Regions from separate parts of the Paenibacillus sp. B-A-8 genome, predicted to be linked through region 3. Evidence: predicted binding sites of a transcription regulator. Region 3 holds the regulator's gene; each other region holds the start of a gene.

Region 1 (4,326 bases), 2.7 Mb from region 3:
TGGGAGCCGTGGTCGCTGAATGGATTGGCGCGGATAAAGGGATCGGCTATTATATGCTTCTGCAAAAATCGGCTTACCGTACGGATCGGATGTTTGTCGCTATTGTGATTATTGTGCTCCTTAGTCTTGTGCTTTTTGCGATTATCGCATTATTGGAAAAATGGTTAGTCCGCTGGAAACCGCGCCGTAACTCATAGAAAGGAAGATGCCTGTATGTCTCAAGCGACGCAAATAGAGCAAAGAACAACAGAAATCATAAGCTCTCCTGAAGCTCATACTGCACCACCTGCTCTTGAAGTAAGCGGCATCTCCAAGTCCTTCACCCATCGTCGCCGCGAGACGAACGTGCTCAACAACGTCTCTCTTAAGGTAGAGCAGCAAGAGTTCGTCTCGATCGTCGGTCCTTCCGGCTGCGGAAAAAGCACCTTATTCCATATGATCGGCGGACTAGTGAAGCCTGATACAGGAACGATCCGCATGAACGGCAAGGTCGTTACAGGTCAACGCGGTGAGATTAGTTATATGCCGCAGCAGCCTGCTCTTTTTCCTTGGCGAACGATTGAAGATAATGTACTGCTAGCCGGAGAAATCAAAGGTGCTCTGCAGGATGGAGCTCGTGAAGAAGCTCGCCAGTGGCTCGCTAAGGTTGGCTTGAATGGATTCGAACAGGCTTATCCGCATATGCTGTCTGGTGGGATGCAGCAGCGTGCTGCTTTTCTCAGAGCACTGCTGGCTCCGCAGGAGTTGATGCTGCTCGATGAACCTTTCAGCGCATTGGATGCACTAACTCGCAGTGAAATGCAGCGCTGGCTGCTGGAGCTGTGGGAGGAGAATCGCCGCTCCGTGCTATTCATCACCCATAACATCGAAGAAGCGTTGCTGCTCTCGAATCGTATTTATGTATTCTCCGGTCGCCCCGGCTCCATCCTACATACTGTTGACGTGCCATTTCCACGGCCACGCCGTGATGAGATTACGGATTCCCCGGAATTCCTTAAACTCAAACGACAACTGTCACAATGGATGCGAGAAGAACAGGCTAAAAGCGGGAAGCAGCTTTTTGAATAGCGACGCTCCACTCACTTTGAATGAGTGATTAAACAAAGAACCGCCCGGGCTTCAATTAGCCCAAGCGGTTCTTTTGTTTTAACCAGAATAGTAGTTAAATCTTATTGTGCTTGCACGAACTCAGCAGATTTAATTCCGGCTTGACGGCCGAAGATAATGATCTCAGCTACAGAGTTACCGCCGATCCGGTTTTGACCGTGCAATCCGCCTGTTACTTCACCTGCTGCAAACAGGCCAGGAATAGCTGCGCCTTCTTTATTTAATACTTCTGTATTCGTGTTGATCTTCACGCCGCCCATAGTGTAGTGAATCCCAGGTGCGATCTTAATAGCGTAGTATGGAGCGGTGGACAAGTCGTTGTCCATTCCTGTCGTTCTGCCAAATTCAGCATCGTTCTTGTTCTTTACTGCGCTGTTCCAAGTATCAAGTGTCTCTTTTAGCTTATCGGCTGGAACACCGATTTCTTTCGCCAATGCTTCGATGGTATCCGCTTGGATCACGAAGCCCATTTTGTCATATTGTTCAATTGCTTTCACGCGTGATTTGACGCCGGAATCAAAGACAAGCGTTGCCGCTTTTTCAGGAAGTGCATTGATCGCTTCGGTAACTTTATCACGTGTAGTCAATTCATTTACGAACCGTGTGCCTTCGCTATTTACGAGGATAGAACCTTCGCCGCGTACAGCTTCCCCGATCAGATAAGATTTTTCTTGTTGAACTGTTGGGTGAACCTGGATTTGATCCATATCAACGGTGGTTCCGCCAAGTGCCTCGATCATTTTGATGCCGTCACCGGTACTGCCGATTTGGTTAGTAGTAACGTAACCTTCCAAATCAGGTCTAACTGTAGAGATCATGTCCATATTAGAACCGAAACCACCGGTAGTGACAACAACAGCCTTCGCTGTAATGGTTTTTTCATCGGCTTGGTTAAAGAGTACCTTTACTCCGTCAACCTTACCATCTTTTTGGGTGATTTCCTTCACATCTGCGTTCACAAACAATGGAATTTCTTTTTCTTGTATATTCTTAACCAATCCTTTGACAAGGTATTGGCCTACCGCAGAGCCGTCTTCTGGGCGGTGAGTACGTTTTTCGTTCATGCCGCCTGTGATCGTGATATTGTTCAGTCTGATTCCGATCGAATCCAACCAATCAATAGCACTTGCGGAATTATCTACGAAGAAACGAAGCATCTCTTTATCGTTGGTGTCGTGACCACCTTTTAATGTCTCTTCATAAAATAAATCATTGCTATCTTTAATACCTTGATCTTTTTGGAATTTTGTTTCAGAAGCATTCATCCCCGATGAGGATTTACTTGTATTCCCGCCAGCAACTGGCATTTTTTCTAAAATAACCGGGTTCAAACCTTTAGCCTTTGCTTCTAGTGCAGCGGACATTCCAGCACCGCCGGCTCCGACAATAACGATATCATAGCTATCTTTTAATTGATCCAGTGGTGTGTAGCTAGCCTCTGATGCACCAGATACGGCTTCGGTTTTATCATTTTTAGCCGTCTCATTGACCTTACTCTTGTTCTCGTTGCCAGCACTATTACCTGCGCTGTTGCTATTACTGTTACCGCAGCCTGCGATCACGAGCATAACCGAAAGAATGAGAATAAGAGCAGCACTTGTTGTCTTTTTCACCTTTATAACGCCCCTTTGTGAATGTTTTCACATTTATAATAAAGCAAAGATACTATTTTGTGAAGGTTTTCTGTAATTAGTTATGATTACTGTCACATTTTCATGTATATTTTCAATTATTTTTTCATAAAATTCCTCCATTTCAAATACATCTCAGCTCCCTACTCAGTTATTAAAGCTGTGCCCTATATACTCTTATATTTCAAAAAAGCCACCCTTTCCAGGGTGGCCATCTGCCTTATTTCCTTATCCTTTTTCCATACAGGGTGTGCAGGCTTAACTAACTGAAATTCTAAAGGAATCCGTAGTTTGAGCGTTACTGGATCATTTAAGGTACATAAGCTATAACTTCAATTTCTACGAGCCCATCCTTAGGCAGACGTGCTACTTCAACAGCGCTGCGAGCAGGGTATGGCTGAGCAAAAAACCTTCCATAAATCTCATTCACCTTAAGAAAATCATTCATATCCTTTAGGAAAACGGTCGTCTTTATTACCTGATCCATGCTTGTACCCGCCGCTTCCAGTATGGCTTTGACATTCAGCAACGACCGTTCCGTCTGTTCCTCAACCGTAGCAGGAAAAGTCCCATTAACCGGGTCTAGTCCGAGTTGTCCTGAAGTATATAGGACGTTCCCAAGCTTTACAGCTTGAGAGTAAGGTCCAATTGCGCCTGGTGCATCCGTTGTTATTACAGTTTCTTTATGCATATTTGTCATTTTAAAAGACTCCTTTATCCAGCTTGTTCATTAGTGTTGCCGTCATATTCCTTTAGCATTTCTGCCTGTTGCTCTGGCGTTAACTTCGCGATACCGAATCCCGTGAAGCCCCATATCGTCGCAAAGATTATTCCTGTCCAACAGAGAACAGCCCAAGGTAAATAATGTAGCGTTGCAACACCCAGCGTACCCGCCATATAAGCACCTGCAGCTGTCCAAGGCAGAATAGGCTCGGTAATCGCCGCTGAATCCTCGATGGTACGTCCCAAGTTCTTCGGATGTAAGCCCCGACGGATATATGCTTCACGTAGCATTTCACCTGGCATTAAGATGGACACCTGACCATTACTTGTAACTCCGATCATCGTAAGACCTGTAACAATTGTTGCTACGATCATTGAACCTGTGGAATGGACGAACTTCAAAAGCTTATTAACAATCAATTCCAAGGACTTGGTCAGAGATATGGTTCCAGCGAACGTGATTGCACAGAAGCAAATGAGAAGTGTCCCCATCATGGAGTTCATTCCGCCACGATTTAGAAGACGGGGTACATCTTCAATAACGTTGGCAGAATCAAACCCAGCAACTTGAACCATAGAAATATTAAATCCATTAACAACAGAAGATACGACATCATTCAAAGTAAACCCCTGGAATACAAGTGCGTTAGCCATAGCGAACATAGAAGAGATCAGCATGACCGGTATTGTCGGTTTCTTCGTAATTGAACCATACAAGATGATTAATACGGGTACTATAAGCAGCAGATTAAAGTCATAAATTGTATTCAACGATCCCATGATTGTTCCAACCTTCTCCGGAACAATAGCGCCTGCGGCATCTGTGTTTAGGCCTGTAATAATAAAAACAACGCTTGCGACAATA
Region 2 (4,326 bases), 320 kb from region 3:
GTGTTATAGATATCGCCGATCGCACCATGTGTGGAAGGCGAGTTAACGAGAATACGTCCTGTTTGCAGACGGTTAGAGAACTTCATGATTACTTCTTCGTTGTTGGAGTGGATAGCCGAGCTATGTCCCATACCACCAAATTCAACAATTTGAGCTGCGCGTTCGATCCCTTGATCTGCATTTTTAACTTTGTAGCAAGCAAGAACCGGGCTTAATTTTTCAGCGGAAAGTGGATATTTAGTGCCTACACCTTCAAGTTCTGCTACCAGAATCTTTGTGCCGGCAGGGACTTGAATGCCACACATTTCAGCAATTTTCACTGCGGATTGACCTACGATTGCTGGGTTAACCGCACATTTTTCTACATTCATTGCTCCACTAGTCAGTTTGGCAGCTTCTTCTTTATTCACAAAGTAGCATCCATTAGCAATCATTTTCTTCTTCACTTGATCGAAGATTGGTTCTTCGATAATAACAGCTTGCTCGGAAGCACAGATCATACCATTATCAAATGTTTTAGAAAGAATGATGTCCGTTACGGCTTGATCAATATCCGCGCTCTTTTCAATGAAAGCAGGTACGTTACCAGGGCCTACGCCAAGTGCTGGTTTACCACAGCTGTAAGCTGCTTTTACCATTGCAGAACCACCAGTTGCCAAGATAAGAGCAACGTCTGGGTTGTTCATCAATGCGTTTGTCTTGTCCATTGTTGGCATTTCAATCCATTGGATACAGTTCTCAGGAGCGCCAGCTTTCACGGCAGCATCATGAAGAATTTTTGCAGCAGCTGCACTACACTCTTGCGCAGATGGGTGGAAACCGAATATAATAGGGTTCCGTGTCTTAATCGAAATCAACGCTTTAAACATCGTGGTGGATGTAGGGTTGGTTACCGGTGTGATACCCATAACAATTCCGACGGGTTCAGCAATTTTTTGGAAGCTATCATAAGCGTTGTCTTCAATAACGCCTACTGTTTTATCGTATTTAATTCCGTGCCAGATATATTCAGTTGAGAAGATGTTCTTCGTAATTTTGTCTTCGTATACGCCGCGTCCAGTTTCTTCTACGGCCAATTTTGCGAGATACATATGTTTGTCGAGTCCAGCCAACGCCATTGCATGAACGATTGTGTCAACTTGCTCTTGGTCTAGCGCCATGAATGCCTCATGCGCTTTTTTCGCTTTATCCACTAAATTCTGAATATACTCTTCAGCGGTAACTTGTTTAACTTGGGCGGCGACTTCGTTCTTAACTGCCATCTCCCTCGTCCTCCTGTCAATTTTTAGTTGTTTTTCTCTACACATTTATCTTATCACATGATTTCCACCTTGTATAGTGAAATCTTTCACAAAGTATAAAGTTTTTTTGATTTGTTTTCAAAGCGCTTTCATTCGATCATATTATAGATATTTTTCCATATTTTATGTTAAAAATCCCTTCAAATCTTAGAATTATACTTTAATAAGCAAAGTATTGAGCCCATTTCCTTCCAATCGCTTTAATACAGCACTCCGTTAAGGCATTCCCTTCATCACAGAAATTTACGATTTTCCTATGCCGTAATAGTTTCCAGTTGATCATCATTAGCTCTGTAGATTTATAAATTTATAAATTATAACAACAAAAAAACCGGCCCCAAAGGGACCGATTTTATTAATTTACCTATTCTGCTTTAATCGTATCAAAGAATTTCTCTTGCACTGTTTTAGCTGCTGCTTCTAGCTGGCTCTTAGAATCCGTTCCTTTTTTGGAGAACAGCTCTTGAATGACATTGGACATTGTTGCGTAGTAGTCCTGTGTATTGTATTGAGCTTCAGGTTTACCATCTAAGAGTCCCATAATGTCAGGGCTATATTGGTATACATTGGTGTACTTGTCATAAACCGCTTTGGTCTTCTTACCAAACTCAGAATCTGCTGAGTAGTAATCTAAGAGTGGCGGGATAAAGTATTTACCATCAGCTGTACGTTGTTGAAGGACTGCATCCAGTGCTTCCAAACCTTTATCAGAGAAGTAATCAAATGTGATATAACGGAATGCCATTTCTTGCTCATCTGGTGTTGCATTCGGATTAATTACGAGGTAATCACCACCAAGTACCCCCGTATGCTTGCCGCCTTTTTCCATAGCAGGCATTGGATATGTGAGCACATCCTCAGGTTTCAGTCCACCTTGATTCAGTGCTTGCTCGATTACGCCATCGGACCCAGCCATTACCATAGCTGTACGACTTTGTTGGAATGCGCCTACAGCATCGCCCCAGCCAAGTGCCCAGTCCTGAGGAATCGCGTTAGCTTCCCATCTAAGTTTCTTGTAGAAATCCAGTGCTTTAACACCAGCATCGGAATTAAAGGTAGCGACAACCTTGCCGCCTTCAACCTTTTGAATTTCACCGCCAGCTTCGAACAGGAAGTTGGTCCAGTTCCAGCCTGCTTCGTTACCTTTACCCATTGGAGCAATACCGGAAATACCTTTTTTGACATCAGCTACGCCTTTAGCCGTATTCAGCATATCATCCCAAGTCCAATCCATTGGTGGGACCGCAACGCCTTTTTCATCCAGCATTTTTTTGTTGATCATAGTCGTTGTTACATAACCTTTTTGAGTTACTCCGAAAACTTTACCATCAATGATGAACTGATTTTGCAGTACTGGGTTAATTTGATCCTTAAATTCGTATTTGTTCCAAAGATCCGTAATGTCAGCAACCCAGCCCTTTTCCACCAGGAATTTAGCTTCTGTAGCGTAGGTGTTAAAGAAGGTTGGTGCTTCATTCGCAGCCATTTTGATTCCAATTTCACTTACATTGTACTGCCAGTCGTCTTTAACAATTTCAACATTTGGATATTCAGCCTGGAAACGTTTAATCTTGTCATCTTCTTGCGCTCTCACTTCAGTCAAGTCAGGCGTTGGATAGTGAATCTTGATCGTCACTTTTCTTTGAGTAATGTCATCCACTGGCGCATCTGTAGCAGTTGCTGTATTATCAGTTACCGCATTTGTTGGCGCAGTAGTTGCTTCCCCGCCTTTGTTTCCCGCTGTGTTTCCGTTATTGTTGCCACTGCAAGCAGATAGCAACGAACCGGCTACAAGTACGCTTAGTAGAACGCTAGAGTACTTACGCATTGAAACTCCCCTTTTCAATTCATAATTATCTTACAGATAAATCTTAAAATAGAAACCGTTTGCAAACGAGGTGCATTTATATTCACTTCATGTGCATGTTTACGATCCGTGGTTAAATTCGTCGATAATTGCTTATCCTTTCACTGCTGACAAAGCAACCCCACGCATAATGAATTTTTGGAAAATCAAGAAGACAATGATTGGTGGCAACGATACTAAAAACAGGATTGCAAATTTGATATTAGTATTGAGTGCCTTCACATTAATAACGTATTTATAAATGGCTGTCGCAAGCGTATATTTCTCTTCACTGTGCATAACTAGAGATGGCCAAAACCAGTCATTCCATGCGGTAGAAAAGATAAAGATCGCTAATGTTGCAAAAATCGGAATTGAAAGTGGTACAGCAATGGAGAAAAAGCTTCTCGGCTCAGAGGCTCCATCAATTCGTGCTGCTTCAAAGATCTCTGGATGAATCCCGTCAAAAAAGTTCTTTAACAAAAGAAAGTAAAAGGTGTTCGCACCTGCTGGCAACCAGAAAGCCGCGTACTGATTCAGCAATCCCAGCTCCTTCAAATTGACAAAGTTCGGGATCATGTAGCTGGTAGCCGGAATAAACAATGTCATCAGGAAGAAGAAGTAAATCGCTCTTTTGTATGGAACATTCATACGGGAAATACTAAAAGCGGACATTCCCAATACGACTAAAGTCACAACCATATTCCCTAAAAAAATATAAATGGTGTTTCTAAGAAACATCGGCAGATCAATGTAATTCATTGCATCCTTAAGGTTGCTGAAGTGCCATTCCTGAGGGAAAAAATGCGGTGGGAATGAATTCACCTCTTGATTCGACTTCAATCCGTTGAATAACGTCATACAAATCGGGTACAGCATGCTAAAAACCATAACCAAAATGACTACACACATCAAACCGTAAACAATCTTATTACTTGTTTTTTTCAAATCGTGTTCTGAAAGAATCCCTCTATCTGCGCTCTTCATCTTAGTAGTCCTCCTTGTTAAGCTTGAACTGTAAAATGCCCAAACCACCCAGGACAATGAACATTAACATGCCAAGCGCAGTAGCTGTTCCATAATCGAGTCTTGTAAATGCATATTTTACAATCAACAATGCGTAGGTAAGTGTAGTGTTATTCGGCCCACCATCAAGTAACGCCATTTGTGACTGATACC
Region 3 (4,326 bases):
GGCAGTGTGGGCGATGCCCGATTTGTCGATACGCTCGTACAGTCACTAGCAGAAGCGGCAATTACGACACGCGGACGGATGCTTGTTCTGTTTACTTCTTACAAGATGCTGCGCCAAGTTTACGATCCTTTGAAAGAGGCTCTAGCCTCACAAGAAATTATGGTGCTAGGTCAAGGCGTGGAAGGTGGAAGCCGCAGTAAGCTGATTCGACGCTTTCAGGACAGTGCTGCTTCAGTTCTGCTTGGAACTAGCAGCTTCTGGGAGGGAGTAGATATTCCGGGTGAGGCATTGACATGCCTGGCCATCGTGAGGCTTCCATTTCAACCGCCTAATCACCCTCTAGCCGAAGCGAAGTCTGAGTTATTACAAGCCCAGAAGAAGAATCCGTTTATGAAATTGTCGGTGCCTCAGGCAGTTATCCGCTTCAAGCAAGGATTTGGAAGACTGGTACGGACAGCGCAGGATCGGGGTATTGTTATAGTGTATGACACTAGGGTTATCGAATCTCATTATGGGAAGTATTTCCTTTATTCGTTGCCTGGCCCGAAAATGGAACATATGCTTACGGATCAAATGGTTCCTCGTATAGCAGAGTGGTTGGAAGACGGAGGCGTTTCTTAAGAAGGACATCTTCTGTTTAATTAATCACTCCACAATGAAGGGCGGTATAAGAGAATACCGCTCTTCATTGAGACGAGGTACAGAAATTTTAATAGGATTCAAACAGAATAGTACTTAAATTAGGAGGTAAATTATGAAATCGGATAAAATATCAGAAGCCGTTGTTCGCAGACTTCCTGTATACTTACGTTTCTTGAATGATCTTCAGAAACGTGAAATATTAACCGTTTCCTCGCAAGAGTTAGGACAAAAACTTGATCTGAATCCCGCTCAAATCCGTAAAGATTTAGCGTATTTTGGAGACTTCGGTAGAAAAGGTATCGGGTATGACGTAACTTATCTTATTGAGAAAATCCGTCATATTTTGAAGCTGGACCAACAGCTGAATGTGGCATTAGTAGGTGCCGGTAACCTTGGACATGCGTTATCTAATTATAATGCTTATCTGAAGGATACTATGAAGATTACCGCTATATTTGACTCTTATGCACCTAAGGTAGGGCGGAAAATCAACTCTCTTACGGTTCAACCCATGGAGGAGCTAGGTCAGACAGTTCGTGAGCAAGGCATTCGAATTGGGATTATTACTGTACCTGACTCAGAAGCGCAGAATGTAGCAGATATTCTTATTGAATCTGGCATTGAGGCGATTTTGAATTTTGCACCAGTGATTCTAAAAACACCACCGAATATCCGGGTTCATGCAGCCGATTTTACAACGGATTTGCAAAGTCTTGCTTATTATTTGAAAGACGGAAAGGAAGAAAGCGGAAATGAAGAGTAGTAAAACGATTATCAAAGGCGGGCGTTTTCTTATTCCGGGAACGGATGAGCCTGTTCTTAGTGGATATATGACTATTGAAGATGATTTGATCACTTACATAGGAAAAGAAGAGCCTTTGATGGAAGAAGGTGTGCAAGTTGTTGATGGCAGTCGTCTGTTGTTTATGCCTGGTCTGGTAAACACACACGGCCATGCCGCAATGTCATTGCTTCGTGGTTATGGAGATGATTTAGCGCTTCAAGTATGGCTTCAGGAAAAAATGTGGCCGATGGAAGAGAAATTCACCGGAGAAGATGTGTACTGGGGAACCTCCTTGTCTGTTCTGGAAATGCTGAAAGGTGGCACTACAACCTTCCTGGATATGTATGATCATATGGATCGAGTAGCTGAGGTGGTCGAATTGTCAGGTATCCGTTCTGTATTGATGAGAGGCGTGATCGGTCTTTGTCCAGAGGAAGTACAGAATCACAAGCTTGCGGAAGCGATTTCTTTTGCACGGAACTGGCATGGAAAGGCTGACGGTAGAATTACAACGATGATCTCGCCACACGCTCCATATACTTGCCCGCCGGATTTCTTTGTTAAGTTTGTACAGGCGGCGCATGATTTGGATTTACCGATGCATACCCATATGTCCGAAACGAAACGCGAAGTGGAGCAGAATGTAGTGGATTACGGCCTGCGGCCTGTAGCTCATTTAGAGAAGCTTGGAATGTTCACACGTCCGTCTATTGTTGCTCATGGCGTTCATTTGAATGATGAAGAGATCGAGATTCTGGCTCGTCATAATGTAGGTGTATCTCATAACCCGGGAAGTAATCTAAAACTGGCTAGTGGAGTTGCTCGTGTTACGGATCTTCTAAAGGCCGGTGTGAAGGTGTCGTTGGGTACAGATGGCGCGGCAAGTAATAATAACTTGGATATGTTTGAAGAGATGCGTCTTGCAGCACTTATCCATAAAGGTGTAAGTGGTGATCCTACGGCTGTACCGGCTCCGGAAGCTCTGAGTATGGCTACAGAGTATGGCGCGAAGTCTATCTTTTTAAATGATGTGGGCAGGCTCGCTGTAGGCATGAAAGCTGACTTTATCGCGATTGATATAGACCAGCCGCATTTACTACCGCACACAGATTTGCTGTCTCATGCTGTATACTCTGCCAGTGCCAAGGATGTTGAGCATGTATGGGTGAATGGTAAACAGGTTGTAAAACATGGACAATGTGTAACGTTAGATGAGGAAGCTATCCGTCGTAAGGCGCAAGAATCCTTTGAGGGGCTGCTCAAGCGCTAGTCTAAGATCATAAATTAACTGAAAGGCTGTGACTTTCTGCGTTTGCAAAAGTTACGGCCTTTTCTGTAAATATAAGAATTTATATGAATGAATATGAAACTTTGGATAAACACACGGGTGTGTTATATAATCAAAAAAGATATATTACTAGAAAGGGAGCTGTACCTTGAAGAAAAGGAAAAAATGGATCCTCCTGGGGTCAGTTCTGATTCTGCTCCTTCTGTTTGGACTTATCCAGTTCTATGCCTATATTATGAAAGATCAATGGAACGAGCGAGATATTGCTAAGGATATCGCCAAAACCAGCGCTGGTCTGACAGAGGTAACTAAAGCACAGAAATCCGTGTGGGATGAAAATGCAGTGTACTGGGTCTTAACAGGGAAGAATCAATCCGGGACCGAGTTGATGGTATGGGTACGCTTTACTGTAGACGGGAAGTTTGCAGAAGGCAACGACGCAGTATATGCTGAGGAACTGAGTAAAGGGACCTCTGAAGCGAAAATACGCAGCATAATTAAAGCTGATCTTCCGGACATTAGTATCGAGCGGTTGTTGCCGGGGGTATATAACGGAGAGTATGCATGGCAGCTTTTTTATAAACAAAGCGGTCGGTATTATTATCAATTTTATCGGTTCTCAGATGGAGCTCGAATGGGTGAAGGATATAGTTTACCCAGCCGCTAAAATAAACAAAAGTACTATACTAGAAACAAGCGGACCATTTATGGTTCGCTTGTTTTCGTTAATATGATGGATTATTTTGATATACTCGTAATGTACTATTTGTGATATACTAAGTAGGTAGTTTTTATATATTCTATTTAAAAAACACATGTGGAAATAAGCCTGTTAACGACAAGTAACGGCTCTTTTTTTTCGTTGAAATAAATTAATATATTTAATGAATTGGAAAAAAATAAAAAATAAAATTTTAAATATCTTCACACTTTTTTTCATTTTCGTATATACACATGTGATATACTACTGTTTGTAATTAGAACAGTATTAAGAGAACGTTAGGCTCTGATGAGCGCTTAACAGCTTTGATTTATTGATCATTCTGTTTACATTTTGTCATCTTTGAGAGGAGGACGTTTCTTGAAATTACGTCTTGTACCTGTACTGATAACGTCTCTACTGTCGGCTACTCTATTGTTCGGAGGATTCTTTTTATATCGTCAGTTTGCTTTACAGGAACCGCTCCAAAAGATTGTATCCGGTTATGAGGGAGTAAATAATTCACATATTAGTATTAACCGCGATGAGGTCACTTTGAAACTTGATTTGCAGCCGGGCACGAATTTACGTGATCTAGTATCGTATGTATCCAAAGAAGGAAAGTCAGTGATTGAAGGACGTAAACTTAAACTCGATGTGGATCAAAATTCAAATGAATTATTAGATGATTACTGGGATAAAGCGTTGTTCTCTGTAGCTGAAGCGATGGAGAGCCGTAAATATACTCTTATACCTACTGAACTTGATAGATTAAAAGAGCAACATTCGGAATATAAAGATGTGATAGCATCTACTGAAATCGACGACAACAATGTGTATGTTAGTTTAAGCAATGGAAAAGAAAGTAAATTTATTATTTTGCCGCGAAAACCTGCGACCTTGGGGGTATGG

The links. The regulator Rex, encoded in region 3, represses fermentation and respiration genes when NADH is low (regulators of the CRP and FNR family bind a similar motif). The targets are predictions, from matches to a motif close to TTGTGAAATATTTCACAA.
Region 1: a site for Rex is predicted at 2,736-2,753, ahead of ACN6MV_RS02090 (flavocytochrome c). Genes of this name have one in related genera too.
Region 2: a site for Rex is predicted at 1,337-1,354, ahead of adhE (bifunctional acetaldehyde-CoA/alcohol dehydrogenase). Genes of this name have one in related genera too.

The regions. Positions count from the first base shown of each region.
Region 1 covers NZ_CP183882.1:458,749-463,074, reverse strand. The annotation lists gene ACN6MV_RS02100 (ABC transporter permease) at 1-197, shown strand, start outside; gene ACN6MV_RS02095 (ABC transporter ATP-binding protein) at 214-1,068, shown strand; gene ACN6MV_RS02090 (flavocytochrome c) at 1,170-2,720, opposite strand; gene ACN6MV_RS02085 (RidA family protein) at 3,049-3,438, opposite strand; gene nhaC (Na+/H+ antiporter NhaC) at 3,453-4,326, opposite strand, start outside.
Region 2 covers NZ_CP183882.1:4,971,046-4,975,371, forward strand. The annotation lists gene adhE (bifunctional acetaldehyde-CoA/alcohol dehydrogenase) at 1-1,262, opposite strand, end outside; gene ACN6MV_RS22545 (ABC transporter substrate-binding protein) at 1,666-3,129, opposite strand; gene ACN6MV_RS22550 (carbohydrate ABC transporter permease) at 3,262-4,134, opposite strand; gene ACN6MV_RS22555 (carbohydrate ABC transporter permease) at 4,136-4,326, opposite strand, start outside.
Region 3 covers NZ_CP183882.1:4,652,311-4,656,636, reverse strand. The annotation lists gene dinG (ATP-dependent DNA helicase DinG) at 1-621, shown strand, start outside; gene ACN6MV_RS20895 (redox-sensing transcriptional repressor Rex) at 755-1,405, shown strand; gene ACN6MV_RS20890 (amidohydrolase) at 1,395-2,696, shown strand; gene ACN6MV_RS20885 (DUF5590 domain-containing protein) at 2,863-3,381, shown strand; gene ACN6MV_RS20880 (hypothetical protein) at 3,796-4,326, shown strand, end outside.